DNA from 4 places in the Streptomyces sp. NPDC038135 genome. Region 3 is predicted to be linked to each of the others. Evidence: riboswitches for the same ligand, from Rfam matches in the RefSeq annotation. Region 3 holds a riboswitch; each other region holds the start of a gene.
What was found. A riboswitch is a leader RNA that binds a small molecule or an ion and turns the genes downstream of it on or off. The one in region 3 is predicted to bind cyclic di-AMP.
Positions count from the first base shown of each region.

Region 1: linked by a shared signal. The riboswitch ahead of ACZ7JA_RS02815 (C40 family peptidase) and the one ahead of ACZ7JA_RS17045 (M23 family metallopeptidase) in region 3 are both predicted to bind cyclic di-AMP.
Region 2: linked by a shared signal. The riboswitch ahead of ACZ7JA_RS08415 (M23 family metallopeptidase) and the one ahead of ACZ7JA_RS17045 (M23 family metallopeptidase) in region 3 are both predicted to bind cyclic di-AMP.
Region 4: linked by a shared signal. The riboswitch ahead of ACZ7JA_RS20740 (transglycosylase family protein) and the one ahead of ACZ7JA_RS17045 (M23 family metallopeptidase) in region 3 are both predicted to bind cyclic di-AMP.

Region 1 is NZ_JBVJXS010000001.1:602,414-609,935, forward strand. Features, by position in the region: gene ACZ7JA_RS02805 (M23 family metallopeptidase) at 1-1,448, shown strand, start outside; gene pcrA (DNA helicase PcrA) at 1,529-4,009, opposite strand; cyclic di-AMP (ydaO/yuaA leader) riboswitch at 4,293-4,463, shown strand; gene ACZ7JA_RS02815 (C40 family peptidase) at 4,472-5,716, shown strand; gene ACZ7JA_RS02820 (tellurite resistance/C4-dicarboxylate transporter family protein) at 5,996-6,964, shown strand; gene ACZ7JA_RS02825 (hypothetical protein) at 6,968-7,321, opposite strand.
Region 2 is NZ_JBVJXS010000003.1:14,009-21,530, forward strand. Features, by position in the region: gene lhgO (L-2-hydroxyglutarate oxidase) at 1-923, shown strand, start outside; gene trmB (tRNA (guanosine(46)-N7)-methyltransferase TrmB) at 1,004-1,849, shown strand; gene ACZ7JA_RS08405 (PrsW family intramembrane metalloprotease) at 1,908-3,341, shown strand; gene ACZ7JA_RS08410 (aldo/keto reductase) at 3,367-4,314, opposite strand; gene ACZ7JA_RS08415 (M23 family metallopeptidase) at 4,463-5,503, opposite strand; cyclic di-AMP (ydaO/yuaA leader) riboswitch at 5,513-5,679, opposite strand; gene ACZ7JA_RS08420 (PP2C family protein-serine/threonine phosphatase) at 5,914-7,110, opposite strand; tRNA gene ACZ7JA_RS08425 (tRNA-Met) at 7,302-7,375, opposite strand; gene ACZ7JA_RS08430 (dihydrofolate reductase family protein) at 7,442-7,522, opposite strand, start outside.
Region 3 is NZ_JBVJXS010000005.1:518,139-525,660, reverse strand. Features, by position in the region: gene ACZ7JA_RS17060 (DNA gyrase/topoisomerase IV subunit A) at 1-1,818, opposite strand, end outside; gene ACZ7JA_RS17055 (M16 family metallopeptidase) at 2,114-3,508, shown strand; gene ACZ7JA_RS17050 (M16 family metallopeptidase) at 3,505-4,893, shown strand; cyclic di-AMP (ydaO/yuaA leader) riboswitch at 5,139-5,302, shown strand; gene ACZ7JA_RS17045 (M23 family metallopeptidase) at 5,315-6,070, shown strand; gene ACZ7JA_RS17040 (GntR family transcriptional regulator) at 6,269-6,964, shown strand; gene ACZ7JA_RS17035 (HPr family phosphocarrier protein) at 7,113-7,394, opposite strand.
Region 4 is NZ_JBVJXS010000007.1:85,060-92,581, reverse strand. Features, by position in the region: gene ACZ7JA_RS20760 (SurA N-terminal domain-containing protein) at 1-291, shown strand, start outside; gene ACZ7JA_RS20755 (nucleoside triphosphate pyrophosphohydrolase) at 379-1,347, shown strand; gene ACZ7JA_RS20750 (cytochrome P450 family protein) at 1,646-2,935, shown strand; gene ACZ7JA_RS20745 (transglycosylase family protein) at 3,084-4,097, shown strand; cyclic di-AMP (ydaO/yuaA leader) riboswitch at 4,295-4,467, shown strand; gene ACZ7JA_RS20740 (transglycosylase family protein) at 4,472-5,164, shown strand; gene eno (phosphopyruvate hydratase) at 5,515-6,822, shown strand; gene ACZ7JA_RS20730 (FtsB family cell division protein) at 6,945-7,421, shown strand; gene ACZ7JA_RS20725 (DUF501 domain-containing protein) at 7,504-7,522, shown strand, end outside.

The DNA.
Region 1 (7,522 bases), on a different contig from region 3:
GTTTCACGGCCGGCACCGCCGGGACCGGCGCCTTCGCCGCCGACCCGCTGTTCGGCAGCCTCCCGGGCGACGAGCAGCACACGGGCGCCTACGACAGCACGCAGTGGCAGACCGGCACGGGCCAGTTCCAGTTCACGCAGTACGACCCGTACGCGGCCCAGCACCAGGCCTACGACACGGGCGCGTACGACACCACCGCCTGGACGGTCCCCGCGCAGGCCACGGGCAACGACGTCAGCGGCCAGTGGGACGCGAACACCTGGCTGCAGCACGACCAGTCCGCCGGCGCCGACCACACCCAGCAGTGGCAGTGGGGCACCCAGACCTATGACACCGGCGTGTACGACGCCACGCAGTGGAACTCCGACGGCACGTCCGTGCAGCACGACCAGCTCGGAACACCGCACGAGCAGCTCGCCGCGCCGCACGACCATCCCGCCGAGCCGTTCGAGCAGGCCGCCGAGACGGGCGAGTTCGGTCAGTACGCCGAGAGTGCCGAGTACACCGAGGCCGGCGAGTACGCGGGCAGCGGCGAGTACACCGGTGCAGCCGAGTTCGGTGAGTACGCGGAGGCCGCCGAGTACGAGGAAGCGGCCGCCGGGAGCGGCGAGCCGGGCGACACGGGCGAGCTGCCCGTCGTACCGGCTCTGCTCGACGACCAGGAGGAGTCCGCTCCGATCCCCGCTCCTCGCGCGGGCTCCCGCAGCGCGTCGCGTTCCCGTCGCCGTACACCGCCCAAGCGCTCCGCGCTGCTGACCATCGCGGTGCCGTCGGCCTGTGTGATGGGCGTCGCCGGCATCGCCGCCGCCTCCGTCGGCGGCCTGACCGACGACGGCAAGGAGACCTCGACCACCGCGTCGGACGCGCAGTCGGTCAAGCCCTCCGTCGCCAACAGCAAGCTGGACAGCCAGCTCAGGACCCTCTCCGCGGGCGCCGACGACTTCGCCGACCGGGCCAGCCGAACGCAGGAACGCATCGACCTCAAGACCCAGCAGGAACTGCAGAAGAAGAAGGCCGCCGCCGAGGCCGCGCTCAAGGAGCGGCTGCGGCCCAAGTTCGCGATCCCGGTCGCCCAGAAGGGGCTCAGCGCCTACTTCGGCCAGGCGGGCGTGAACTGGATGTCCGTCCACACGGGCATCGACTTCCCGGTGTCGTACGGCACCACGGTGATGGCCGCGACCGACGGCGTCGTCTCCACCAAGTGGAACAGCGCCTACGGCAACATGATGATCGTGACGGCGAAGGACGGCACGGAGACCTGGTACTGCCACCTCTCCAGCTACCGCGTCGCCTCCGGTACGGAGGTCAAGGCCGGCCAGCCGGTCGCCTACTCCGGCAACTCCGGCAACTCCACCGGCCCGCACCTGCACTTCGAGGTCCGGCCGGCCGGCGGGGCGGCCATAGACCCACTGCCGTGGCTGCGCAGCCACGGGCTGGACCCGAACTGAGCCTCGAAGCAACCGGAGAATGACGTGAGCCCCGCCCGGCCGGCGGGGCTCCTGTCGTCCGGGGCTGCCCGACGGGTCGCCTAGAGCTTCTCGACGGGCGCGTACCGCAGCAGCAGCCGCTTCGGCTTGGTGTCGCCGAAGTCGATCGTCGCCTCCGCGTTGCCGCCGGTGCCCTTGACCCCGACGACCGTGCCGAGACCGAACTGGTCGTGCGTGACCCGGTCCCCCACGGCCAGGGCGACCACGGGCTTCTCGGCCGAGCGCCGGGTGGCGAACCCGGACGCGCCCGACGCCGCGGAACGGGAGCGGGAGGAGGACAGCGACGCGGCGACCCCGCCAGCGGGTCCGGAGGACATCGGCGCCGCCCCTCCGGTCCGCTTCCACTCCAGGTGGGCGGTCGGGATCTCCTCCAGGAAGCGGGAGGGCGGGTTGTACGACGGCTGGCCCCAGGCGCTGCGCATCGCCGACCGGGTGAGGTAGAGCCGCTCCCGCGCGCGGGTGATGCCCACGTACGCCAGGCGCCGCTCCTCCTCCAGTTCCTTGGTCTGGCCGAGGGCGCGCATGTGCGGGAAGACGCCGTCCTCCATGCCGGTCAGGAAGACGACCGGGAACTCCAGGCCCTTGGCGGTGTGCAGGGTCATCAGGGTGATGACGCCGTCGCCGTCCTCCTCGTCCGGGATCTGGTCCGAGTCGGCGACCAGCGCGACCTGCTCCAGGAAGTCGGCGAGCGTGCCCGCCTCGCCCTCCGCGCGCTCCTGCTCGAACTCCAGCGCCACCGCCGCGAGTTCCTGGAGGTTCTCGATGCGGGTCTCGTCCTGCGGGTCGGTGGAGTTCTGCAACTCGGCCAGGTAACCGGTGCGTTCGAGTATGGCCTCCAGCACGGTGGCCGGTCCGGCGCCGGACTCCACGACGGTCCGCAAATCCTCCATCAGCGTGTTGAACCGCTTGACCGCGTTGGTGGAGCGCGCGGCCATGCCATAGGCCTCGTCCACGCGCTTGAGCGCCTGCGGGAAGCTGATCTTCTCGCGCTGGGAGAGGGCGTCGATCATCGCCTCGGCCCGGTCGCCGATGCCGCGCTTGGGCACGTTGAGGATGCGGCGCAGCGGCACCGAGTCCTCGGGGTTGGCGAGGACACGCAGGTAGGCGAGGACGTCCCGGACCTCCTTGCGCTCGTAGAAGCGGACGCCGCCGACGACCTTGTACGGCAGGCCGACGCGGATGAAGATCTCTTCGAAGACACGGGACTGCGCGTTGGTGCGGTAGAAGACGGCGACGTCCCCGGCCTTCGCCTCGCCCGCGTCGGTGAGGCGGTCTATCTCCTCGGCGACGAACTGGGCCTCGTCGTGCTCGGTGTCGGCGACGTAGCCGGTGATCCGCGCGCCCTGGCCGGCGTTGGTCCACAGGTTCTTCGGGCGGCGGGACTCGTTGCGTTCGATGACCGCGTTGGCGGCGGACAGGATGGTCTGCGTGGAGCGGTAGTTCTGCTCCAGCAGGATCGTCGTCGCGTTCGGGTAGTCCTCCTCGAACTGGAGGATGTTGCGGATCGTCGCGCCGCGGAAGGCGTAGATCGACTGGTCCGCGTCACCCACCACGCACAGTTCGGCGGGCGGCAGGTCCGACTCGCCGGGCGGCACGTCCTCGTCGTGCTGCCCGGTGCCCACCAGCTCCCGGACCAGGGCGTACTGGGCGTGGTTGGTGTCCTGGTACTCGTCGACCATGACGTGCCGGAAGCGGCGGCGGTAGTGCTCCGCGACGTCCGGGAAGGCGCGCAGCAGGTTGACCGTCGTCATGATCAGGTCGTCGAAGTCCAGCGCGTTCGCCTCGCGCAGCCGCGACTGGTAGAGCGCGTACGCCTGGGCGAGGGTCTTCTCGAAGCCGTCGGTGGCCTGGGCGGCGAAGTCCTCCTCGTCGATCAGCTCGTTCTTGAGGTTGCTGATCTTGGCGCTGAAGGACTTCGGCGGGTAGCGCTTGGGGTCGAGATCGAGGTCGCGGCAGACCAGGGCCATCAGGCGCTTGGAGTCGGCCGCGTCGTAGATCGAGAAGGACGACGTGAAGCCGAGTCTCTTGGACTCGCGGCGCAGGATGCGCACGCACGCGCTGTGGAAGGTCATCACCCACATCGCGCCGGCGCGCGGGCCGACGAGCTGCTCGACCCGCTCCTTCATCTCGCCCGCGGCCTTGTTGGTGAAGGTGATCGCGAGGATCTGGCCGGGGTGCACGTTCCGCGCGGCGAGCAGGTGGGCGATGCGGTGGGTGAGCACGCGGGTCTTGCCCGAGCCTGCGCCGGCCACGATGAGCAGCGGAGAGCCGGCGTGGACCACCGCGGCGCGCTGGTTGTCGTTCAGCCCCCGGAGCAGCGCGTCCGGGTCGGTCACGGGACGCGGGGCGCCGTCGCGGTAGTGCGCGTCCCGGTCCGGCGGCACGTCGAACTTCCCGCCGAACAGATCGTCCGGAAGGGGCTCCGGAGCGTGATCGTCCTCGGGCGGCGGCGGGGGCTCCTCCGCGTGCCCACGAGGGGCCTGGAGGTCCGCCAGGAAGCTGTCGTCAAAGAGGCTGCTCATCGCTCTACGAGTCTAGGGGGCCGCACCGACAACCGGTCCCGGCACCGGAAAACCGGCGGCCGTGAGGTCGGCGACAGGACCCGCGTCGAGCGCGCCGGCCGGCGTGCCGCGGACCCGGCCGGACTCCTCACCCTGCGAGATCGCCTTGTCACGCCTGTATGAAACCGGCCCCGGGTCACGGAAATGTATCGGACATATGGCACAGCAACCTTCACAGGAGTCACACGAGTTGGCTAGGTTTCCGTCAGGCCGCACGACCCCTACCGGCGAACCTCGCCGGGCCGCGCGGCCTCCGCCGAGTCCGGTGCGCCCTTCACGGCGGCCGGAGCCGGGGACCCACCGATCCTGGGGTGAATCGGCCGACTCCCGCCCGGGAAGACGCCGTAGGGCAACCCTTCCGAACCACCCGCCCGAACCCGACAGCTAACCCGGTAGGCGGCACGTTGGAAGGAGTCGCCAGCCTTGGCGTCGCACCGCAAGCCGGGTCCCCCGGGGACCCGCGGGACGGGCATCCGCACCCCCGTCCTGGCCACCGCCGCCCTCACCTCCGTGGCCGTCCTGTCCCAGACGGCCGCGTCCGCCTCGACCTCCGCCCCCTCCGCGGGCGACGGCAGGCCGAGCCTGGAGGAGGTCGAGAAGAAGATCGACGAGCTGTACCGCAGGGCGGACCCGGACGAGGAGCCCTCGGCCGTGCAGCGGGCTCGCGCCGAGGCCCCGCGCGCGGAGGCCGTCCGGCGCCCGGGACTGTTCACGAAGGCCCGCGAGGGGCTGGCTCCGTTCGCCGCCGCTCCGGAGCCGGCCGGTTCGCTCCTCGCGGAGTTCCCGGAGGACCACTTCGCCCAGAACCGGCTGATGAACCGGCTGGCCTCCCGGGTGAAGGGCGCCGCCGAGCGCAAGGCCCCCAGGGCTCACGAGGCGCCGGCGACCGCCGCACCGTACGACGTGAGGACGGCCAAGGCGGCCGTCCAGCACAAACTCGTCACCGCGCGCGGGCTGCTGATCCGGCTGACGGCTTCGGCCGCGGAACCGATGCCGGCACCGGCTCCACTCCAGGCCCCGGCCTCCACCACGGATCCGTTGGCGCTCCAGGCCCCGGCTTCGACCGCGGGTCCGATTCTCGATGCGATCCCCACTCCGGACCCGCTGCTCGATGCGACCCCGGCTCCGGACCCGCTGCTCGATGCGATCCCGGCTCCGGACCCGGCTCAGGCCTTCGCTTCGGCACCGGCCGCCGGCCCGGTCCTGGCTCCTCCGGTCCTTGCTTCTCCGGTCCCGGCCCAGGCGCCGGAGCGGACGCGGTCCGCAGCGCGGCGGCCGAGCGCCCCGCCCGTCGTACCGCACGCCCCCGTCACCAAGGCAGAGAGGGCGATCGCCTTCGCCCGTGCCCAGATCGGCAAGCCGTACGTCTCCGGCGCCAGCGGGCCCGGCTCATACGACTGCTCCGGCCTGACGCAGGCCGCCTGGAAGGCCGCCGGCGTCGCCCTGCCGCGTGCCGCGCGGGACCAGGCCGCCATGGGCACCGCCGTCCCGCTCGACGAAGCGCGCCCCGGCGACCTGGTCTTCTTCCACCACGACAGCAGCCATGTGGGCCTGTGCACGGGCGACGGGACGATGATCCACGCCCCGCGCCCCGGTGCGTACGTGCGCGAGGAGCCGGTGCACCTGGCGGGCGAGTCGGTGGTCCACCGGGTGGTGCGGCCGGCCTGACGGTGCTCTTTTCGGGCTCCACGCGCGCGTGCCCCGCGAGCGCGGGCGGCCCCGCTCCCTAGGTCGTGTCCGCAAAGTCGCGTCGTTCGCCCGCAGGGCGGGCGTCGCGGCGTCCGGTGCGTGCTCTGGGGGTCCCCCGGCCGAAGGCTGGGGGAGTGCCGGCCGGATGCCCTCGTACTGGGTGTACTCGGGCTTTCGGCCGGTGCGGCGAGAGTGCGTGCCGGGCGTCGTGACGCAGACGCGACTTTGCGGACACGGCCTAGCATCGGGCTCATGCCCATGCCCCGCTTCTCCGGTGTGCGTACGTGGTGGGCGGGGCGTCCGCCGGCGGCGGGGGCGGCCGTCATGGCGAGCGGCATCGTGTCGGTGGCCCTGCATCTGACCGGTGCCGAGACGGTGTCGCTCGTCTTCCTGTGGCTGGGCTGCCTCGCCTGGGCGGCGCTCGCCGCCGACTTCACCGTGCGGCTGGTGACGCAGCGGCCGCGGTGGATGGCCGAGGCGAAGAGCCCCGGCGCGCTCACCACCGTGGCCGCCACGACCGTGCTCGGCACCCGGCTCTCGCTGCTCGGCCGGCAGACCCTGGCCGAGGCCGCCCTGGCACTGGCGGTTGTGCTGTGGCCGGTGCTGCTCCTTCTCGTCGTACCGCACTGGGAGCGGCGCATGCCGGGGGCGGTGTTCCTGTGTTGCGTGGCCACACAGGGGCTCGCGGTGCTGGCGGCCACCCTGGCCGCGGCGGAGACGACGGCCTGGCTCGCGCGCGCCGCGCTGGTGCTGTTCTGGCTGGGCCTGGTCCTCTACTGCCTGGCGCTGGCGCGCTTCGATCCGCGTCAGGTGCTGGAGGGCGCCGGCGACCACTGGATCGTGGGCGGGGCGCTCGCCATCTCGGCGCTGGCCGGGGCGAAGCTACTGGCCGCCGACAGTGCGCGGCTGTACCTGTGGAACGACGACGACCGGGGCGTGCTCCGCAACGTCACGGTCGCGCTGCTGGTACTGGACCTGGCGTGCTGTGTGGTCCTGCTGGCGGCCGAGGTGGCCCGGCCGCGGCTGCGTTACGACGTGCGGCGGTGGTCGACGGTGTTTTCGCTGGGCATGACCGCTGCGTCGGCCCTGTCGGTCGGCGCGGTCATGGGCATCGGGTGGCTGCGGCAGCCGGGCGAGGCCTTGGTGTGGCTGACGGTGGCGGTGTGGGTGGCGGTCGCGGCCGGCGCGGCGCTCGCGGGCCGCGCCGGGCTCGTCAGGGCGCGCTGAGTCTCACGTCCACAGCACGGCGATGAAGATGTTCGCCACGGTCAGCAGGCCGACGAGCCCGAAGACGCGCTTGTCCACCTTCTCCACGTCGCGCTGGACGTAGACCAGTCCGAGGATCACGATCAGCAGGGCCAGCTTCACGCCGATCTTGAAGGAGTCGACGTGGTGGCCGTCGGCCTCGTTGAGCCCGACCAGGGCCACGCCGGTGACCAGCATGGTGAACGCGCCGTGCAGCATCCCGGGGACGAACCGGGCCGTGCCCTGGCCCATCGCCTTCATCTGGGTGAGGAAACCGCCGAGCAGTGCGGCGATGCCGATGATGTGCAGGCCGACGAAGAGATGGATGAGTACGTCCATGACCCGGAGCCTATGAGGAGGCCCCGGGCGGCCGGTCACCGGGCCCGCCCACAGCCGCGCTCCGTGTGAGTTGATCTTGCATATATGCGCCCCATAGCACCACAGGGCCCCCGTGAACCCCTCAATGCGCGCTTCGGTCACTACGCAGCGTGAAGGCGGCAACCATGGACCGGCAGAGCGGTCACGGACTGACGCGCCCCG
Region 2 (7,522 bases), on a different contig from region 3:
TGATCGTCGCCACCGGGCGGGACGAGCTCCCCCGGCTGCACGCGCTCGCGCAGCGCGGCCGGGAGAACGGGATCCAGGTCCGCGAGCTGGGCGCCGCGCAGATCGGCGAGTACGAGCCGGAGGTGCGCGGGCTGGCCGCGATCCACGTCGGCACGACGGGCGTGTGCGACTTCGTCGGCGTGGCCCGGCAGCTCGCGCAGGCGTCGGGGGCGGAGATCCGGTACGGCGCGCGGGTGGTCCGGGTGGACCGGCGCCCGGAGCGGGGCGTGGCCGTGCTGACCGCGGCCGGGGACGTCGTGCGGGGCCGGGTGCTGGTGAACTGCGCCGGGCTGCACTGCGACGAGGTGGCGCGGCTGACCGGGGACGAGCCCGGGGTGCGGATCGTGCCGTTCCGGGGCGAGTACTACGAGCTGGCGCGGCCGGAGCTGGTGCGCGGGCTGGTGTACCCGGTGCCCGATCCGGCGTTCCCGTTCCTCGGGGTGCATCTGACCCGGGGGATCGACGGCGGCGTGCACATCGGGCCGAACGCGGTCCCCGCCCTGGCCCGCGAGGGTTACGGCTGGGGGGTCGTACGGCCCGGGGAGCTGGCCGGGACGGTGGCGTGGCCGGGGTCGTGGGTGATGGCCCGGCGGCACTGGCGGTACGGGGCCGGGGAGCTGCGCCGGTCGGTGTCCAAGGGGGCGTTCCTGACGGCGGTGCGCAGACTGCTGCCGGCCGTCGAGGAGGCGGACCTGGTGCGCGCCCCCGCCGGGGTGCGGGCGCAGGCGGTGCTGCGGGACGGGACGCTGGTGGACGACTTCCTGATCCGGGAGGGGAACCGGGCGGTGCACGTGCTCAACGCCCCGTCCCCCGCGGCGACCGCCTCGCTGCCGATCGGCCGGGAGATCGGCCGCCGCGCGCTGGACATGCTCGGGGCGCTGTGACGCCCGGGCACCGGGACGCCGCCCGCCGCCTCGGGCGGCGTCCCGGGACCTCGCGCCACCGCCGTAAAATCGGTGTCACTGTGTCTGACTCGCTGAACCTCCCCGAAGCCCCCCGGTCCGAGACCGCCGCCGCGCCGCGGCCCTCGCACGTCCCCGGTGTGTCCGTGCGGCACAGCCGGGCCAAGGGGGAGCCGCGGTTCCCCGACGGGCCCAGGGCCGACCCGGCCGGATCGCACTTCGAGCGGCGGATCCGGAGCTTCCAGCCCCGGCGGAGCAGGGTCACGGCCGGGCAGGCCGACGCGCTGCAGCGGCTGTGGCCGAAGTGGGGCCTGGACATCGACGGGCAGCGGGTCATCGACCTCGGCGAGCTGTTCGGCGACGACGGTCCCGTCGTGCTGGAGATCGGGTTCGGCATGGGTGAGGCGACCGCGCGGATGGCGGCCGGGGACCCCGGCACCAACATCCTCGCCGTCGACGTGCACACCCCGGGCCAGGGCAACCTGCTCAATCTCGCCGACCAGGCCGGGCTGTCCAACGTCCGGGTGGCCAACGGCGACGCCATCATCCTGATCCGGGAGATGCTCGCGCCCGACTCGCTCGACGGGCTGCGCGTGTACTTCCCCGACCCCTGGCCCAAGAAGCGGCACCACAAGCGGCGGCTGATCCAGCCCGAGTTCCTGACGCTGGCCGCGAGCCGGCTGCGGCCCGGGGCGGTCGTGCACTGCGCGACCGACTGGGAGCCGTACGCCGAGCAGATGCTCGAGGTGCTCACGGCGCACCCGGACTTCGAGAACACCCGGGCCGACGGCGGTTTCGCGCCCCGTCCGCCGTTCCGGCCGCTGACCCGTTTCGAGGGACAGGGGCTGGAAAAGGGACACGTGGTGAACGATCTCCTCTTCCGCCGCGTACCGCACCGGGATCGCTAGGTCCGGTACTCCCGACCAGCACCAGCCCCTTCCCCCGGTCACCGTTAGGGTCGATGCCGTGGCCATCAGTCCTCCGTCCCCGAGCTACTCCCCCGGTCCCGGAAGCGGAACGCACCCGCACTGGTGGCAGCGCCGGTGGGTGCGCTACGGGGCGCTGATCACGCTGCTGGCGCTGTCCGGCCTGGTCATCCTGGCGCTGGTGCGCCGCCAGACCGGTACCCAGGGCTTCCTGGTCGGGCTCGGCCTCGCCGTGCTGCCCGTGCCGTGGCTCCTGGCCGCCTTCCGCTGGCTGGACCGGGTCGAACCCGGCCCCTGGCGGAACCTGGTCTTCGCGTTCGCCTGGGGCGCCTGCGCGGCGGCGCTGATCGCCATCGTCGCCAACAGTTTCGCGACGAAGTGGATAGCCACCTCGACCGCCGATCCGGCCGGCGCCGACACCCTGGGCGCCACCCTGATAGCGCCCGTCGTGGAGGAGTCCGCGAAGGCCGCTGCCGTGCTGCTGGTCTTCCTCTTCCGCAGACGGGACTTCACCGGGATCGTCGACGGCGTGGTGATAGCCGGGGTCACCGCCACCGGCTTCGCGTTCACCGAGAACATCCTCTACCTGGGCACGGCCTTCGGGACCGACCAGCTCAGCGGCGGCCACGGCATCGCCTCCGTCACCGCCGCCACCTTCTTCGTGCGCGTCGTGATGTCGCCGTTCGCGCACCCCCTGTTCACCGTGCTCACCGGCATCGGCTTCGGCCTCGCCGCGCTCTCCACCGAACGCGGCCGGGCCCGGCGCGCCCTGGTCCCGCTCGGCGGACTGCTGCTGGCGATGGGCATGCACGCCCTGTGGAACGGCTCCGCGACCTTCGGCCGGGTCGGGTTCCTCGCCGTCTACGCCGCCTTCATGCTCCCCGCGTTCGGGCTGCTGACCTGGCTGGCGGTCTGGACCCGGCAGCGCGAGCTGCGGACCGTGCGGGAGGAGCTGCCCGCGTACGTGTACGCCGGGTGGCTCGGGCCTGCCGAACCGTTCGTCCTCGGGTCGATGCGGGCGCGCCGCGCCGCCCGGGACCACGCCCGCCGCCACCTCGGCGGGCGGCCCGCCGCGCGGGCGGTCGCGCAGTACGAGGCGTACGCCACCTCGCTCGCCTTCCTGCGGCACCGTGGGCGCCGGGGCCGGGCCGGCGCCGGTTCCGCCGTCCGGGAGCAGGAGCTGCTCGCCGAGCTGTGGCGGCGCCGGGAGGTGGCCCGGCCGGCGCTGGAGCACGCGGCCAGGACCGTGGCCCCGGTGCCGGCGGCCTCGGCGTACTGGGCGCGGTACGGGTATCCGGCGATGCCCGCAGGCCGCCCGGCGGCGTACGGACACCCGGGGGCGTACGGGCACCAGGGTGTCCCGTACGGATATCCGCCGGTGCCGTACGGCGCGGCGCCGAACCCGCCCGCCCCCTACGGGAACCCGTCCGCGCCGCCGCCCGGGTACCCCGGGTACAACCCGTACCGGTCCTGACCGGGCGTCCGCCCTCCGGCCGGGGTCAGGCGGAGGCCTGGTTCAGGCGGTCCACTTCCTCCTGGGTGAGCCGCAGCTCCGCCACGCCCAGCAGCGCGGGGAGCTGTTCCACCGTGCGGGCCGAGGCGATGGGGGCGGTGACCGTCGGCTGGGCGGCCAGCCAGGCGAGGGCGACCGTGGCGACGGGGGCGTCGTGGGCTCCGGCGACCTCGTCCAGGGCCGTGAGCACCCGCTGACCGCGCTCGGAGTCGAGGTGCTTGGCGGCGGAGCCGGCGCGGGCGCTGTCGACCGTCGTGCCGGGGCGGTACTTGCCGGTCAGGAAGCCCGAGGCGAGGGCGAAGTACGGGACCGCGGCGAGCCCCTCGCGGGCGGCGAGGTCCTGCAGCGGGCCCTCGTAGGTGTCGCGGGAGACCAGGTTGTAGTGGGGCTGGAGGGCCACGTAGCGGGCCAGGCCCTCGCGGTCGGAGAAGTCGAGGGAGGCCCGCAGCCGCTCGGGGCTGATGTTGGAGGCGGCGATCTGCCGGACCTTGCCCGCCTTCACCAGCTCGTCCAGGGCGCCGACGATCTCCTCCACCGGCACCTCGGGCTTGTCGAAGTGCGTGTAGTAGAGGTCGATGTAGTCGGTGTCCAGGCGGCGCAGGGAGGCGTCGGCGGCGGCCTTGATGTTGGCCGCGCTCAGCCCCTGGTACTGCGGGTGCTGGCTGACCTTGGTCGCGACGACGACGTCGGAGCGGTTGCCGCGGGCCTTGAGCCACTTGCCGATGATGGTCTCCGACTCACCGCCCTCGTTGCCCTCGATCCACGCCGAGTAGGAGTCGGCGGTGTCGACGAAGTTGCCGCCCGCGGCCGTGTAGGCGTCGAGGACGGCGAAGGAGGTCTTCTCGTCGGCGGTCCAGCCGAAGACGTTGCCGCCGAGGGCGAGCGGGAAGACCTCGAGGTCGGAGGAGCCGATCTTGCGCAGGGAAACAGTCATGCCCTGTTACAACGATCAACCCCATACCGCCCATTCCGGATTCACGCGAACGGTGTGTGAACAAGACCGGCGGCCCCGACTCCAAGGGGAGTCGGGGCCGCCGGGAAGACGGTGCGCGGCGCCGGGCCGGGTCGGGCCCGGGCCGGAATCAGGGGTTGAGGCCCTTGCCGTGCAGCCACGCCATCGGGTCGATGCCGGTGGCCGCGCCGCCGGGGTGGACCTCCAGGTGCAGGTGCGGTCCGGTGACGTTGCCGGTGGCGCCGACGCGGCCGATGACGTCGCCGGTGCTGACCTTCTGGCCGACGGAGACGCTGATCGAGGACTGGTGGCAGAACCACAGCTCGGTGCCGTCGTCGAGGGTGAGAATGGTGCGGTAGCCGTAGGAGCCGGCCCAGCCCGCCTCGGTGATGGTGCCGCTGTGGATGGCCTTGATCAGCGTGCCGGTGGGCGCGGCGAAGTCGAGACCGGTGTGGTAGCCGGAGGACCACATCGAGCCGGCCTGGCCGAACGTCGAGGTGATCGTGTACGAGGACGTCGGCAGCGTGTACTGCTTGGCCAGCTCGGCCAGCCGCTCCGCCTCCGCCTTCTTCTCCGCGGCGGCCTCGGCCTCCTTCTTGGCCTCGGCGGCCTTGGCGGCGGCTTCCTCCTTCGCCTTGGCGGCCGCGTCGGCGGCCTGCTTCTCGGCGGCGGCCGCCGCTGCCGCGGCGGCCTTGGAGTCGGCCTTGCTCTGCTGCTGCTCGGCCTGGGCCATGATCCGGCTGCGCAGGGTCTCGCCCGCGTCGGAGCCGCCCTGGTCGCTTTCGGCGGCCGCGGTGGTGCCGACCGTGCTGAGGGAAGCCGTGGTGGCCTCGGCCGCCTCGGCGTGGTCGTCGCCGAACAGGGAGCCGACGGACGGCAGATCGGGCATGGAGATGGACACCGGCGGCTTGCCGGTGTGGGCGCTGGCCATGCCGCCCGCGCCGACGGCCGCTATGACGCCGACGCCGAGGACGGTGGAGCTGCGGGCGAGTCCGCCGCCGCGCTGCTTGGCGACGCGGTGCCGGCCGCGTACGGGGCGGATGGACTCCTCGGTGGGGTTCCACTCCTCCCAGGGGCCCTCTTCGGCGCGGTAGCCGCCGTAGCCGAACGTTTCGGTGTCGGGCTGGCTGGGCACGTATGGGGCTTCGGGGGCAGGCCGGTTGGACGCCACGCGGGCGCACTCCTTTCCTTCCTCCGCCTACCGGGTTAGCTGACGGGTTCGGAGCAGGAAGGTCTCCTACGCGCGTATACGTACCGGGAACCGGATCGGTTCACGGTGGCATCCGCGTGATTCACCCCAAGGTGGTGGTTCCCCGGTTCCCTTGCGGGATTCGGCGCGTGCGCACGGAGCCGCCTCTTGTGACGGCTGGGACGACCGCGCTGCGTTATCGAACGTTAATAGACTCACGTGTGAGATTCCAAGCCGTTCGGCTTGATCATTAACGTTTCCGGGGGTGGACGTACGCCGCGCGGCCGTGGAAAACGGGCGAGTTGACCGGCATTCAGGAGTCACGAGGTTTTTGATGGTGACTCAGCGGGCAAGCGGAGGGCTTCCATCCGATCACTTTCGGTCACCTCGGGTCAGGGCCGGCGTACGGCGAGCAGTGCCATGTCGTCCGCCATGCCGCCCCCGGAGTGCCGTCTGACCTCCGCGGCGAGCCGGGTGAGCAGGGTCCGCGGGTCGGTGCAGCGGCGGCCGGCGAGCCGGCGCACCGGGTCGTAGAACCGGCCGTGGGCGTCCCGGGCCTCGGTGAGGCCGTCGGTGTGGAGCAGCAGGGTGGCGCCGGCCGGGAAGCGGGACTCGGCCGCGCGGTCGGGGCGCCGGCCGAGCTCGCCCAGGCCGAGCGGCAGCGCGGGCTCGCCCGCGGTCAGGACGTGCAGGGCGCCGTCGGCGTGCAGCAGCAGGGGCGGCGGATGACCGCGGTTGACGATCCGCACCACCCCTTCGTCGGGCGGCAGTTCGGCGAGGACGACGGTGGTGAAGCCCTCCAGCGCGTCCGCCCCGTCGCGCCGGGCGCCCTCGCGGGCCAGCGCCCGCTCCAGCCGCCCGGCCACCGCCTCCAGCGTGGGCTCCTGTTCGGCGGCCTCCCGGAACGCCCCGATCACCACGGCGACGGCGGCGACCGCGCCCATGCCCTTGCCGCGCACGTCCCCGACGACCAGCCGCACGCCGTACGGGCCGTCCTGCACCGCGTACAGGTCGCCGCCGATGGACGCGCCCTCCTGCGCCGCCTCGTACCGGGCCGCGATGTCGAGGCCGGCGATACGGGGAGCGGGCTCGGGCAGCACGGCCCGCTGGGCGGCCTCGGCGATCTCCCGGACGGAGGCGAGCCGCCGGTCGCCGAGGCGTACGACCCGGTTGATGACGACGGCCAGCAGGGCGACCGTGGCCACGGTGACCACCTGGGTGACGGTGTTGACGTCCAGGCCGGGGCCGAAGTGGGCGTGCACCGCATAGGTGGCGCCCAGTGCGGCCAGTCCGGTGAGGAGCGTGGTGCGCAGCGAGGTCAGGGGTGCGGCGACCAGCGGGGCGGCGGTGAAGAAGGGCACGGCGGTGAACTCGCGCGGGGTCAGCAGGTCGTACAGGAGCCCGCCGGCGATGAGCAGGAGGGCGAGGGCGTGGGGCAGGCTGCGCCCGGCGGAGCGGCGGCGCTCCGGGGGCAGCGGCGCGCGGCCGGCGCCGAGGACCGGGTCCGGGTCCGGGTCCGGAACGGGTCCGCTGGGGAGCCGGCCGCCCGCCCTGGCGTACGGGCTGTCCTCCACCTCACCAGGGCGCACTGCTGGTCTCCCGTGTCCTCGACGTGAGACCAGCGTGGCGGGGGCGCGGGAGGCGGGCGACCGCTGTGGCCCGAGCGGATGACCTGCTGTGACGTACGCCACTCGGCTTCCATGGGGCGGCCGTGCGGACAGGCGACGGAAAGCACTCAGGGCCGGAATCCATGAACTGGATTCCGGCCCTGAGTCTTCAGTAGCGGGGACAGGATTTGAACCTGCGACCTCTGGGTTATGAGCCCAGCGAGCTACCGAGCTGCTCCACCCCGCGTCGTTGTGTCTCAAGCATACGTCATGTCCGGGGGTGCTCCGCACACACGTTTCCGCGCGGCGCCGCTCAGGGCAGCAGATGGGCGTTCGGCGCCTTGGCCGGGCCCTCGTACTCGGGGAGCAGGACGACGTCCACGCCGGCCGCCGC
Region 3 (7,522 bases):
GTCCTCGAGGGACACGAACTCCGCGAGCGGCGCCCCGCCGGACAGATTCGCCGTCGCCGCCTCGGGGAGCTGCGGAAGGTCGACGACGTTGATCCGCAGCAGCCGGCCCGCCGAGGTGACCGCGCCGATCTCGCCGCGCGCGGTCGCCGGGACCACCGAGAGGATCACGTCGTGCTTCACGCGCTTGGCGCCGGCCGACTCGGCGAACGGCTGGTCGGTCGCCGTGCGGGCCAGCAGGCCCGTCGAGGACAGCAGCACCCGGCACGGGTCGTCGGCGACCTGGAGCGGCACGGCGGCCACCGGCGCGCCCCCGGACTCCAGCAGCACCGTGCGCCGGTCGGTGCCGAACTTCTTCGACACGGCGGCCAGTTCGGCCGAGACCAGCTTGCGCAGCTCCGCGTCCGAGTCCAGGATCCGGGTCAGCTCCTCGATCTCCGCGGTGAGCTTGTCCTTCTCCGCCTCCAGCTCGATGCGGTCGTACTTGGTGAGCCGGCGCAGCGGCGTGTCGAGGATGTACTGCGTCTGGACGTCGCTCAGCGAGAACCGCTCCATCAGGCGCTGCTTGGCCTGCGCGGAGTTCTCGCTGGACCGGATCAGCCGGATGACCTCGTCGATGTCGACCAGGGCGGTGAGCAGGCCCTCGACCAGGTGGAGCCGGTCGCGCTTCTTGCCGCGGCGGAACTCGCTGCGCCGGCGGACCACGTCGAAGCGGTGGTCGAGGTAGACCTCCAGCAGCTCCTTCAGGCCCAGCGTGAGCGGCTGGCCGTCGACCAGGGCGACGTTGTTGATGCCGAAGGACTCCTCCATCGGCGTCAGCTTGTAGAGCTGCTCCAGGATCGCCTCCGGCACGAAGCCGTTCTTGATCTCGATGACCAGGCGCAGCCCGTGCTCACGGTCGGTGAGGTCCTTGACGTCGGCGATGCCCTGGACCTTCTTGGAGTTGACCAGGTCCTTGATCTTGGCGATGACCTTCTCGGGGCCGACCGCGAAGGGCAGCTCGGTGACGACCAGGCCCTTGCGGCGGGCGGTCACCGTCTCGACGCTGACCGTCGCCCGGATCTTGAACGTGCCGCGTCCGGACGCGTACGCGTCGCGGATGCCGTCCAGGCCGACGATCCGGCCGCCGGTGGGCAGGTCGGGTCCGGGGACGTGCTTCATCAGCGCGTCCAGGTCCGCGTTCGGGTGCCTGATCAGATGGCGGGCCGCCGCCACGACCTCGCGCAGATTGTGCGGCGGCATGTTCGTCGCCATACCCACCGCGATGCCCGAGGAGCCGTTGACCAGCAGGTTCGGGAAGGCGGCGGGCAGCGCCACCGGCTCCTGCTCCTGGCCGTCGTAGTTCGGCGCGAAGTCGACCGTGTCCTCGTCGATCGACTCGGTCATCAGGCTCGTCGCCTCGGTCATGCGGCACTCGGTGTACCGCATGGCGGCCGGCGGGTCGTCGTTGCCCAGCGAGCCGAAGTTGCCGTGGCCGTCGACCAGCGGGACGCGCATCGAGAACGGCTGCGCCATGCGCACCAGGGCGTCGTAGATCGACGAGTCGCCGTGCGGGTGCAGCTTGCCCATGACCTCGCCGACGACGCGGGCGCACTTCACGTAGCTCCGGTCGGGGCGCAGGCCCATCTCGTTCATCTGGTAGACGATCCGGCGGTGCACGGGCTTGAGGCCGTCACGGGCGTCCGGCAGGGCGCGCGAGTAGATGACCGAGTACGCGTACTCGAGGTAGGAGCCACGCATCTCGTCCACGACGTCGATGTCGAGGATCCTCTCCTCGTACGAATCGTCGGGCGGCGGGGTCTTCGTGCTGCGGCGGGCCATCGCTGCCGGCTCCTCCAGATTTCTGTTCGCTCGGGGTTGACGGATCTGACGCGCACCATTGTGGACCGCGGCACTGACAAGCCGGGCCGCGACCCGGTCCCCCGCGGTCCGCCCCGGTGCCGGGAAGCCCTCCCACGGCACGCGGGACGCAGGCTACGCGATCCGCTGAGGTGATCCGCTGTGGGCGTACGTCCGGCGGGAACTTCGCCGAGGCTCCGCACGCTTGCATACAGTGGCAGGACCGGCAGGAAAACCGCGGTTTCCATCAACCGCCTCCGCTCGCGAAGGGACGTACATGCCCATGGGTCACACGACCACGGCCGAGGCAGGCTCCGGGGGCCTGACAGCGACCGAGCACCGGCTGGCCAACGGTCTGCGCGTGGTGCTCTCCGAGGACCACCTGACCCCGGTGGCGGCGGTCTGCCTGTGGTACGACGTCGGCTCCCGCCACGAAGTCAAGGGACGTACCGGCCTGGCTCACCTTTTCGAGCACCTGATGTTCCAGGGCTCCGGACAGGTGACGGGCAACGGCCACTTCGAACTGGTGCAGGGCGCCGGCGGCTCGCTGAACGGCACCACCAGCTTCGAGCGCACCAACTACTTCGAGACCATGCCCGCCCACCAGCTCGAGCTCGCCCTCTGGCTGGAGGCCGACCGCATGGGCTCCCTGCTGGCCGCCCTGGACGAGGAGTCCATGGAGAACCAGCGGGACGTCGTCAAGAACGAGCGCCGCCAGCGCTACGACAACGTCCCCTACGGCACCGCCTTCGAGAAGCTGACCGCCATGGTCTACCCGGAGGGCCACCCCTACCACCACACGCCGATCGGCTCGATGGCCGACCTGGACGCGGCCACCCTGGAGGACGCGCGCCAGTTCTTCCGGACGTACTACGCGCCCAACAACGCGGTGCTGTCCGTGGTCGGCGACATCGACCCGAAGCAGACCCTCGCCTGGGTCGAGAAGTACTTCGGCTCCATCCCCGGCCACGACGGCAAGCCCGCGCCCCGCGACGGCTCGCTGCCGGAGGTCATGGGCGGCCAGGTGCGCGAGGTCGTCGAGGAGGAGGTCCCGGCGCGCGCCCTGATGGCCGCCTACCGGCTCCCGCACGACGGCACGCGCGACGCGGACGCGGCCGACCTGGCCCTGACCGTGCTCGGCGGCGGCGAGTCCTCCCGGCTGTACAACCGGCTGGTGCGCCGCGACCGCACGGCCGTCGCGGCCGGCTTCGGCCTGCTCCGGCTGGCCGGCGCGCCCTCGCTCGGCTGGCTGGACGTGAAGACCTCCGGTGACGTCGAGGTGCCGGTGATCGAGGCCGCGATCGACGAGGAGCTGGCCCGGTTCGCCGAGGAGGGCCCCACGCCCGAGGAGATGGAACGCGCCCAGGCCCAGTTGGAGCGCGAATGGCTGGACCGGCTCGGCACGGTCGCCGGCCGCGCCGACGAACTGTGCCGGTTCGCCGTCCTGTTCGGAGACCCGCAGCTCGCCCTGACGGCCGTCGAGCGCGTGCTGGAGGTGACCCCCGAGCAGGTGCAGGAGGTCGCCAAGGCCCGCCTGCGTCCGGACAACCGCGCGGTCCTCGTGTACGAGCCGAAGTCCCCGGAGACCGTCGAGGACGCGGACGTCCCCGAGGACCCGGAGGCCGAAGCGACCGTCGAGGGCCGACACGACAACGAGGAGACGGCCAAGTGAGCGAGCTCGCCCCGATGGACTTCCACCCCCAGCCGCAGCCGGGCGAGGCCAGGCCCTGGGCGTTCCCGGCCCCCGAGCGCGGCACGCTGGACAACGGGCTGACCGTGCTGCGCTGCCACCGCCCCGGCCAGCAGGTCGTCGCCGTGGAGGTGCTGCTCGACGCGCCCCTGGACGCCGAGCCGACCGGCCTGGACGGCGTCGCCACGATCATGGCGCGGGCCTTCTCCGAGGGCACCGACAAGCACTCGGCCGAGGACTACGCCGCGGAGCTGGAGCGGGCAGGCGCCACGCTCGACGCGCACGCCGACCACCCGGGCGTCCGGCTCAGCCTCGAGGTGCCGGCCTCCCGGCTGGCCAAGGGCCTCGGCCTGCTCGCCGACGCCCTGCGCGCCCCCGCCTTCGCGGAGAGCGAGGTCGAGCGGCTGGTGCGCAACCGGCTGGACGAGATCCCGCACGAACTGGCCAACCCCTCCCGGCGCGCCGCCAAGGAGCTCTCCAAGGAGCTGTTCCCGGCCACCGCGCGCATGTCGCGCCCGCGCCAGGGCACCGAGGAGACGGTCGAGAAGATCGACGCGGCCGCGGTCCGCGCCTTCTACGACCGTCATGTGCGTCCCGCGACGGCGACCGCGGTCGTGGTCGGCGACCTCACCGGCACCGATCTGGACGCCCTGCTCGCCGACACCCTGGGCGCCTGGTCCGGTACCCCCGGCGAGCCGCGCCCGGTGCCGCCGGTGACCGCCGACGACACCGGCCGTGTCGTCATCATCGACCGCCCCGGCGCCGTCCAGACCCAGCTGCTCATCGGCCGGATCGGCCCCGACCGGCACGACCGGGTCTGGCCCGCCCAGGTGCTCGGCACCTACTGCCTCGGCGGCACGCTCACCTCCCGCCTGGACCGCGTGCTGCGCGAGGAGAAGGGTTACACCTACGGCGTGCGCGCCTTCGGGCAGGTCCTGCGGTCCGCTCCGGACGGCACCGGCGCCGCGATGCTCGCCATCAGCGGCTCCGTGGACACCCCGAACACCGGTCCGGCGCTCGACGACCTGTGGAAGGTGCTGCGCACCCTCGCCGCCGAGGGCCTGACCGACGCCGAGCGGGACGTCGCCGTGCAGAACCTGGTCGGGGTGGCGCCGCTGAAGTACGAGACCGCGGCGGCCGTCGCGAGCACCCTGGCCGACCAGGTCGAGCAGCACCTGCCCGACGACTTCCAGGCGACGCTGTATCAGCGGCTCGCGGCCACCGGCACGGTCGAGGCCACCGCGGCGGTCGTCAGCGCCTTCCCGGTGGACGGTCTGGTGACGGTCCTGGTCGGTGACGCGGCGCAGATCAAGGAGCCGGTGCAGGCGCTCGGCATCGGCGAAGTCACCGTGGTCGCCGCCGAGTAGCGGCCGGACGGCGCCACGCGCGCATGGGGACCTCGCGGCCGACGGGCCGTCAGGTCCCCATCGTGTGCGCGGTCCTTCGCGAAACCGGTGGGGCGCCCTTGTCCAGATGTCCGAATTGAGGCGGAGGTTGCCTGTCTGCCCTGTGGGATGCGCTACAAAAGCCCGGATCCGTTTGGGCGCCGGAGACCGGGCCGCTTAGCGTCATCCGGGCTGTCCGTCAGGCAGTGCGCCGCGCCCGCGGCACCGGACAGTCATCGCCGAGTCCCCGTACGGCGCGAGCCAGGGGAGCCGGGGACCCATCGCAGTCCCTGGGGTGAATCGGACGCCCGCGCGCGAGCGAGGGAGTCCGTAGGAGACCTTCCTGCTCCGAACCCGTCAGCTAACCCGGTAGGCGAGAGGGAAGGAAAGGACCAGCCACTTCATGGCGTTCATGTGCGCCTCCGGGAAGCACCGCAAGCCCGGCCGCGTCAAGCGCACCACCGCTCAGGCGGCGGGTGTCGCAGCCCTCACCACCACCGGCGTCATCGGCAGCCTCGCGGCCGCCCCGGCGTTCGCCGTGGAGAAGCCCGTCGAGCAGACCGGCCTCACGCCGGTGATCAGCGTGAGCGACCAGGTCGCCGAGCAGATCGACGAGCAGGCCGCCGCCCAGACGCAGGCCGCCGAGCGGCAGGCGGCCGAGGAGGCCGCCGTCAAGGCGGCCGCCGCCGAGGCGAAGAAGGAACGCGAGGCCGCGGCGCGCGCCGCCCGTGAGGCCGAGCGCAAGCGCCTGAACGCCTTCGTCGCCCCGATCGTGCACTCGTACGTCTCGACGGCGTACCAGGCCAGCAGCTCGCTGTGGTCGTCCGGCTCGCACACGGGCATCGACTTCCACGCCGCCAGCGGCACCTCCGTGCACGCGGTCGGCGCCGGCACCGTCGTCTCCACCGGCTGGGGCGGGGCGTACGGCAACCAGATCGTGATCCGGATGGCCGACGGCATGTACACCCAGTACGGCCACCTGTCCTCCATCGGCGTCACGGTGGGCCAGAAGGTGACCCCGGGCCAGCAGATCGGCCTGTCGGGCGCGACGGGCAACGTCACCGGCCCGCACCTCCACTTCGAGGCCCGTACGACGCCCGAGTACGGCTCGGACGTCGACCCCGTCGCCTACCTCCGCCAGCACGGCGTGCACGTCTGACGCCTCGCGCACGGACATCCGAAAGCCCCGGCTCACCGAGCCGGGGCTTTCGCCGTTCCCGGCGGTGTTCGCCGCTGTCCGGCCAAAAAATATTCATGGATTCCGGCCCGCCGTCGGAGATTCCGCTCCCTTGGAATAGAGTCACGAGTCAACGCGTCCATCGTCGGCGTTTCACGGGGATTAAGGCGGAGGTCGGTCATGCGTATTCCGGCGCATTCGGTGTGCACGGCGATCCGGGACGACATCGTCGCAGGCGTCCACGAGCGCGGCGGCCGGCTCACCGAGGAAGTCCTGGCCCGCCGCTACGGCGTCTCGCGCGTCCCCGTCCGCGAGGCCCTGCGCACCCTGGAGGCCGAGGGCTTCGTGGTGACCCGGCGGCACGCGGGCGCGTGCGTGGCCGAACCGACCGAGCAGGAGGCCGCCGACCTGCTGGAGATGCGCGTGCTCCTGGAGCCGCTCGGCGCCTTCCGGGCCGCCCAGCGGCGCACCGAGGCCCATCTGAAGGTGCTGCGCGGCCTGGTCAGGCTGGGGCAGGAGCGGGCCCGGCGGGGCGGCAGCGAGGATCTGCGCGCGCTGGGGGGCTGGTTCCACGAGACACTCGCCCAGGCCTGCGGCAGTCCCTCGCTGACGTCGATGCTGACCCAGCTCCGGCACAAGATCGCCTGGATGTACGCGGTGGCGGCCCCGCCGAGCCCGGTGGACTCCTGGACCGAGCACGGCGCGATCGTGGACGCGGTGGCGCGCGGCGACGGCGAACGCGCGCGTGCGCTCACGGCGCTGCACACCGAGCGCGCTACGGCCGCGCACCGATTGCGCTTTTCCGGTGGCGAGGGCCGCCCGGACCGTGTGAGGACTTCGCAACATGCCGTAAACATGTCGGGCCGGCGGCATTAACACGGGCACCGTATACAAAGAGGGGGGAATTCCGTGGCGCGGTATTTCCGCTGCCCGATTTCCCGCGCGCCTGGATTTCCGGAGAAACGGCGGAGCCGTGCCGCCCGGAAAAGGGCGGCACGGCTCCGGTGTTTCCCGTGACCGGTGCTCAGACCGTCTCGGGCAGTTCCTCGAGGCCCTCGGCGACCAGCTTGGCCAGACGGTCCAGGGCGACGTCCGCGCCCTCGGCGTCGGAGGCGAGGACGATCTCCTCGCCGCCCTGGGCGCCCAGGCCCAGGACGGCCAGCATGGAGGCCGCGTTGACGGGGTTGCCCCCGGCCTTGGCGATCGTCACCGGGACGCCTGTGGCCGTGGCGGCTCGGACGAAGATGGAGGCGGGGCGGGCGTGGAGGCCCTCGGCCCAGCCGACGTTGACGCGGCGCTCAGCCATGTGTTGCTGCCCTTCGGTGTTCAGGTTGTCTAGACCAGTTTCCCATATCGTGAAGCGTGCCCCGAGCGGTGCGGTGCACCGCCGCGGCGCGCCACCGGATCGCGGCCTCGATCCGGCCTGTCGTCCTC
Region 4 (7,522 bases), on a different contig from region 3:
GGCGGCGCCAAGGGCCTGCAGACGGCCTGGCTGCAGAAGTACGGCATCGCGCCCGGCCGCCTGGACGACAACCTCCGGCTCCAGCTCGAGGCGCAGAAGCTCGCCCAGAAGCTCGGCACGGACACCACGCAGCCCGCCTTCTGGAAGGCCCTGTCCCGGGCCTCCCAGGAACTCCACGTCGACCTCAACCCGCGCTACGGCGCCTGGGACGTGCAGAAGAGCGGCCGCGTGGACGCCAAGACGCCCTGGGTGCGGGAGGTCACGGCGACCGGGGCGCAGCAGCCGGCATAGCGGGCGGTCGGTCATACGATCACACGTCGCCTCCGGGCCTGTGGACAACCGATCCCGTCCCTCGTCGCCGTGGGTTACGTTCGGATGGTGAACGCAACCAGCCCCGAAGCCGCCCCCGGCCGCATCGTCCTGCTCACCACCAGCCACCGCGTCGCGCCCGGCCTGCTGTCCTGGCCCGCCTGGCAGGCGCTGCGCGCCGCCGACGCCGTGCTGTGCGCGGACGGCGCCCACCCGCAGCTCCCCTATCTGCGGGAGGCCGGGACAGCCGTGACGGAGGCGTCGCCCACCGCGCAGGAGCTGGTCGACGCCTGCGCGGGCGGGCGGACGGTGGTGGTCGTGGCCACGGGCGAGGGCGAGCCCGCCCTCACCGACGGCCTCGCCCGCCTCGCCGGTTCCGGTCGGATCCGGATGCCCGAGCTGGAGCTGCTGCCGGCCTCCTACGACCTGCCCGGCGCCCGCCTCCTCGACCTCGTCCAGGTCATGGACCGCATCCGTGCCGAATGCCCCTGGTCGTCCCGGCAGACCCACCTGGGTCTGGCGAAGTACGGCATCGAGGAGGCGTACGAACTGGTCGAGGCGATCGAGGCCGGCGACCGCGAGGAGCTGCGCGAGGAACTGGGCGACGTCCTGCTCCAGGTCGTCTTCCACTCCCGCATCGCCGAGGAGGACCCGGAGGCGCCGTTCTCCGTCGACGACGTGGCCGGCGGCATCGTCGCCAAGCTGATCCACCGCCACCCGCACGTCTTCGGCGACGAGACGGCCGAGACCCCGGAGGACGTCAAGGAGCACTGGCTGCGCACCAAGGCCGAGGAGAAGCGGCGCACCTCGGTCACCGAGGGCGTCCCGCTCGGCCAGCCCGGCCTCGCCCTCGCCGCCAAGCTCGCCTCCCGCACCCGCACGGCGGGCCTGGAGGTGCCGCTGCCCGAGGGCGAGGGCATCGGCTACGAACTGCTGGCCCTCGCGGTCCGCGCGGAGGCCGACGGCGTCGACCCGGAGGCGGCCCTGCGGGCGGCGGCGCGGGTGTACCGGGACGCGATACGGGCGGCCGAGGGCTGACAGCCGCCGCGAGCGTCCCGGTGACGGCGTCTCAGTCCGGCCTCGCCGGCCCGAGGCGCGCGCGGACGACCGCGGCGGCCGCGGCGGAAACGGGCCGCGGCGGTTCACGCCGGCCGGGGCAGTCACGGCGGCCGGGGCGGTCACGGCGGCCGGGGCGGTCACGGCGGCCGGGGCGGTCACGGCGGCCGGGGCGGTCACGGCGGCCGGGGCGGTCACGCCGGCCGGGGCGGTCACGCCGGCCGGGGCGGTTCACGCCGGCCGGGGCGGGGCCGGCGTCCGCGACCGATACCGTCGAGGAGTGACCGACCAGCCCGCCCCGCCCAGCACCGCCCCGGAACTGTTCACCTGGGAGTTCGCCGCCGACCCCTACCCCGCCTACGCCTGGCTGCGCGAGCACCAGCCGGTGCGCCGGACGCGGCTGCCCAGCGGGGTCGAGGCCTGGCTGGTCACCCGGTACGGCGACGCCCGGCAGGCCCTCGCCGACCAGCGGCTGAGCAAGAACCCCGCGCACCACGACGAGCCCGCGCACGCCAAGGGCAAGACCGGTATCCCGGGCGAGCGCAAGGCCGAGCTGATGACGCACCTGCTGAACATCGACCCGCCGGACCACACCAGGCTGCGCAGACTGGTCAGCAAGGCGTTCACGCCCCGCAGGGTCGCCGAGTTCGCGCCCCGGGTGCAGGAGCTGACCGACGACCTCATCGACCGGTTCGCGAGGACGGGCTCCGCCGACCTCATCCACGACTTCGCCTTCCCGCTGCCCATCTACGCCATCTGCGACCTGCTCGGGGTCCCGCGCGAGGACCAGGACGACTTCCGCGACTGGGCCGGGATGATGATCCGGCACGGCGGGGGACCGCGGGGCGGGGTCGCCCGGTCCGTGAAGAAGATGCGCGGCTACCTCGCCGAGCTCATCCACCGCAAGCGTGCGGCGCTGCCGGCCGAGCCCACCCCGGGCGAGGACCTGATCTCCGGTCTCATCCGCGCCTCCGACCACGGCGAGCACCTCACCGAGAACGAGGCCGCCGCGATGGCCTTCATCCTCCTGTTCGCGGGCTTCGAGACGACCGTCAACCTCATCGGCAACGGCACCTACGCGCTGCTCACCCACCCTGAGCAGCGCCACCGGCTGCAGGACTCCCTCGCCCGCGGCGAACAGGGCCTGCTGGAGACCGGTGTCGAGGAACTGCTCCGCTACGACGGCCCGGTCGAGCTGGCCACCTGGCGGTTCGCCACCCGGCCGCTCACCCTCGGCGGGCAGGACATCGCGGCCGGCGACCCGGTGCTCGTCGTCCTCGCGGCGGCCGACCGTGACCCGGAGCGGTTCGCCGACCCCGACGTCCTCGACCTCGCCCGCGCGGACAACCAGCACCTCGGCTACGGCCACGGCATCCACTACTGCCTCGGCGCCCCGCTCGCCCGGCTGGAGGGCCGGACCGCGCTCGCCACGCTCCTCACCCGCCTCCCCGACCTGCGGCTGGCGGCCGATCCGGCCGAACTGCGCTGGCGCGGCGGGCTCATCATGCGCGGGCTGCGCACCCTGCCCGTGGAGTTCACCCCGGCCGCGGAACAGGCCGTACAACCGTAAACATGACGGGCGTTCAACTCTGTGATCTTCACGTGATCTGTGCGGCATGAACTTGTGACAAGTGATCGTATGCCTATACGTTCACCCATCAGCGCGGCCCCAGCACCATCGGCCGCGCCGGTCCCGCTGTCGCACGAAAGGCTTCCGCATGCTCTCCGGGAACGGTCGTCACCGTCGCCCCCGTCAGGCTCCGGCACTTCTCGTCGCGGCCGGAGTGACCGGCTCCGCCATCGCCATCCCGCTCCTCGGCGCCGCGAGCGCCAACGCGGCCGACGGCACCACCTGGGACAAGGTCGCCGAGTGCGAGAGCGGCGGCTCCTGGAGCGCCGACACGGGCAACGGGTACTACGGCGGGCTGCAGATCTCCCAGGACGACTGGGCCGCGTACGGCGGCACCAAGTACGCCGCCACCGCCGACCTGGCCAGCCGTTCGCAGCAGATCGCCGTCGCCGAGAAGATCCTCGCCGACAAGGGCACCACGCCCTGGACGACCTGTGCCCTGCTCTCCGGTCTGACCTCGGACTCCGGCTCCCTGGACGTCGACACGGGCGTCGGGGGCCCGGGCAAGTCCGACTCGGGGCACGACCAGTCCGGCGACGCCTCCGGCTCCACGGACCCGTCGTCCGGTTCCACGGACGATTCCGACTCGTCCGGTCTGCCGGATTCCTCACCGTCGTCCGACTCCTCCTCGGACTCGGCCGGCAAGCCGTCCTCGGGCACGGGCAAGGGCGCCGACTCCAAGGCTACGGACAAGGGTGCGGAAGCTCCCAAGTCCGACAAGTCCGCCTCGCCTCGCGCCGAGGAGTCGGAGGGGAGCGAGTCCGCGACTCCGGATCCTGTCGTGGAGGACTCGGACAATTCATGGCAGACCGGCGGTTCTTGGAGCCTCGTCGACACCGGAGCGCTCGGCAGTGGCGGACGTCACCGCGGCGACAGTGCGGACGAAAGCGTGACAAACGGTCAGAACGCCACCGTGTCCGGCAAGCACGCCTCCCGCGGGGCGGACGCCTACACGGTCCACGAAGGCGACACCCTCGCCTCCATCGCCGACTCCCTTGACGTGGACGGCGGATGGCATGAGCTGTACGCCCTGAACAAGAAGGCCATCGGCGCCGACCCGAACCACATCTCCGCCGGTCAGACCCTCGAAGTCGGTAGCTAAACGGGCCAAAAGCAGCGGCAGTTGACGCCCGGATTGATCACCGATGTCCCTTTCGGTGAAAGTGTGGGATGAGTCTCAGAAGCCCTGATCGTCTTTGAAATTCCCTCGATCGCGTGTCTACGGTCGTGACCGCTCGTCACCACGAGCCCCGGCTGCCGCAACGCCGAATCCTGCCAGTGGCCGCCCGGGAACAGTCGTCGCGTAATGCGCCGTAGGCAGGAGCGGGGGACCCAAGGTAAGTGCCGGAACCAGCGCACGCGCTGGAACCGGCTAGGGGTGGAGCCGCGGCCCGTGAAAGCGGGCCCGCGGCCGGGCAACTCATTCGGCCCGAACCCGACAGCTCACCTCGCAGGCGTCGGTGAGGGGATCCATCCATGCTGTTCTCCAGCAAGGGCAAGCACCGTCGTCCGTCCAAGGCCACCCGTGCCATCGCGCTCGCCGGTGTCACCGGCGCCGCCGTCGCCGCCCCGCTCATGGCGGCCGGCAACGCCTCCGCCGCCACCACCTCCGAGTGGGACGCGGTCGCCCAGTGCGAGTCCGGCGGCAACTGGTCCATCAACACCGGCAACGGCTACTACGGCGGTCTGCAGTTCTCCGCCTCCACCTGGGCCGCCTACGGCGGTACGCAGTACGCCGGCCAGGCCAACCAGGCCTCCAAGGCCCAGCAGATAGCCGTCGCCGAGAAGGTCCTCGCCGCCCAGGGCAAGGGCGCCTGGCCGGTGTGCGGCAAGGGCCTGTCGAGCACCCCCAACAACGGCTCCGCCCCGAGCACCTCCTCCGGGAACACCTCCTCGGGCAGCACCGCCACCCGCTCCACCGACCAGCAGGCCGCCTCCCGCTCCAGCGAGCGTCCGGCCGCGAGCGCGAAGAAGACCGTCACCACCCCGACCGGCAAGAAGGTCAAGAAGGGCGACGGCGAGTACAAGGTGGTCAAGGGCGACACCCTCGGCACCATCGCCGAGAAGCAGAAGGTCGACGGCGGCTGGCAGAAGCTCTACAAGCTGAACAAGGACATCGTCGAGAACGCCGACCTCATCTACCCGGGCCAGCAGCTTCACCTGAAGTGACACCTGGCTCCGACCGGAACCACAGTGCCCTCACCAGGCCGTCCCCCAAGCCGAAGGCCTCGTGAGGGCCATTCCCCCCGTCCCCCACGGGCTCCCCGCCCCGGTGCGTGTTCCCCCGTACGCACCGGGGCGGGGCTGTGTTTTTCCCGGCTCTTCGCCGGCTCTTCCCCGCCTCGTCGGCGGGACCTTGACCGAACCCCTTTGTTCCGGGCGGGAACAATGGGTACCGTCTCCCTGTCCACGGGACGGTCGGTCGGTGGCCGACGCCCCTTGGACGGTTAGGCTCTAGTCGCAAGGCAGAGCCGCAAGGCACCCCGCCCCGCACTTCCAGCGTCACATCCAAGAAGGAGATGCTCGTGCCGTCCATCGACGTCGTCGTAGCCCGGGAAATCCTGGACTCCCGAGGCAACCCCACGGTCGAGGTCGAGGTCGGCCTCGACGACGGCAGCACGGGTCGTGCCGCCGTTCCGTCCGGTGCCTCCACCGGTGCCTTCGAGGCCATCGAGCTCCGTGACGGCGACCCCAACCGCTACCAGGGCAAGGGCGTCGAGAAGGCCGTCCTCGCCGTCATCGAGCAGATCGGCCCGGAGCTGGTCGGCTACGACGCCACCGAGCAGCGCCTGATCGACCAGGCCATGTTCGACCTGGACGCCACCGACAACAAGGGCTCGCTCGGCGCCAACGCCATCCTGGGCGTCTCCCTCGCCGTCGCGCACGCCGCCTCCGAGGCCAGCGACCTGCCGCTGTTCCGCTACCTGGGCGGCCCGAACGCGCACCTGCTGCCGGTGCCGATGATGAACATCCTGAACGGCGGCTCGCACGCCGACTCCAACGTGGACATCCAGGAGTTCATGATCGCGCCGATCGGCGCGGAGTCCTTTTCCGAGGCCCTGCGCTGGGGCACCGAGGTCTACCACACCCTGAAGAAGGTCCTGAAGAGCAAGGGCCTGTCCACCGGCCTCGGCGACGAGGGCGGCTTCGCCCCGAACCTCGGCTCCAACCGCGAGGCCCTCGACCTCATCCTCGAGGCCGTCAAGGAAGCCGGCTACGCGCCCGGCGAGCAGATCGCCCTCGCGCTCGACGTCGCCGCCTCCGAGTTCTACAAGGACGGCAAGTACCTCTTCGAGGGCAAGGAGCGCTCCGCCGCCGAGATGACGGAGTACTACGAGGAGCTCGTCGCGGCCTACCCGCTCGTCTCCATCGAGGACCCGCTGTTCGAGGACGACTGGGCCGGCTGGAAGATCATCACCGACAAGCTCGGCGACAAGGTCCAGCTCGTCGGCGACGACCTGTTCGTCACCAACCCCGAGCGCCTCGCCCGCGGCATCGACGAGGGCGCCGCCAACGCCCTGCTGGTCAAGGTGAACCAGATCGGCTCGCTCACCGAGACCCTGGACGCCGTCGAGCTGGCCCAGCGCAACGGCTTCAAGTGCATGATGTCCCACCGCTCCGGCGAGACCGAGGACGTCACCATCGCCGACCTGGCCGTCGCCACCAACTGCGGCCAGATCAAGACCGGCGCCCCGGCCCGCTCCGAGCGCGTCGCCAAGTACAACCAGCTGCTGCGCATCGAGGAGATCCTCGACGACGCCGCGGTGTACGCCGGCCGCAGCGCCTTCCCGCGCTTCCGCGGCCACACCGGGGTCTCCAAGGGCTGACCCCGGCCGGGCCGATCCGAACGGGACGGCCCGGGTATCAGCCAGTCGTACGTACGTCCCCGTACCCGGTCCCGTACCGTGTGCGGGGACGTACGCACGTGGAAGGGGAGGCGGAGAGCCAGATGGCCGTCAAGGACCGGGACCGTTTCTCCACCGCCACCAGGCTGCGCGCCCTCGGCGAGCAGACAGCGGCCAGGGTCTACCGCTCCCAGACCAAACGGCAGGCCCGCCGCTCCCGGCTCACCGGCCGCGCGGCCCTGCTGGCGCTGGTGCTGTGCTCGCTGATCGTCGCCCTCGCCTACCCGATGCGGCAGTACGTCTCCCAGCGCGCCGAGATCTCCGACCTCCAGCGGGAGCGGGGAGAGGCCCGGCAGCGCGTCGAACAGCTGCGTGACCTCAAGGCGCGCTGGCAGGACGACGCCTACGCCGAGCAGCAGATCCGGCGCCGGCTGCACTACGTGATGCCGGGGGAGACTGGCTACGTGGTCGTCGACCCGGGCGCGGCGAAGCAGTCCCGCGCCGACCTCGGGGCCGCCCACCGGCCCTGGTACGCGAACGTCTGGGACGGGGTCGACAAGGCCGACGCCTCCGACCAGTGACCGGACCCCGGCCGGGAGCCGGCCGCCACCAGTAACCGGCCCGCGGGCCGGCCACCGACAGAAAGCCACCCTGAAAGCAGTCATGGAAACGCCTCCGCCGC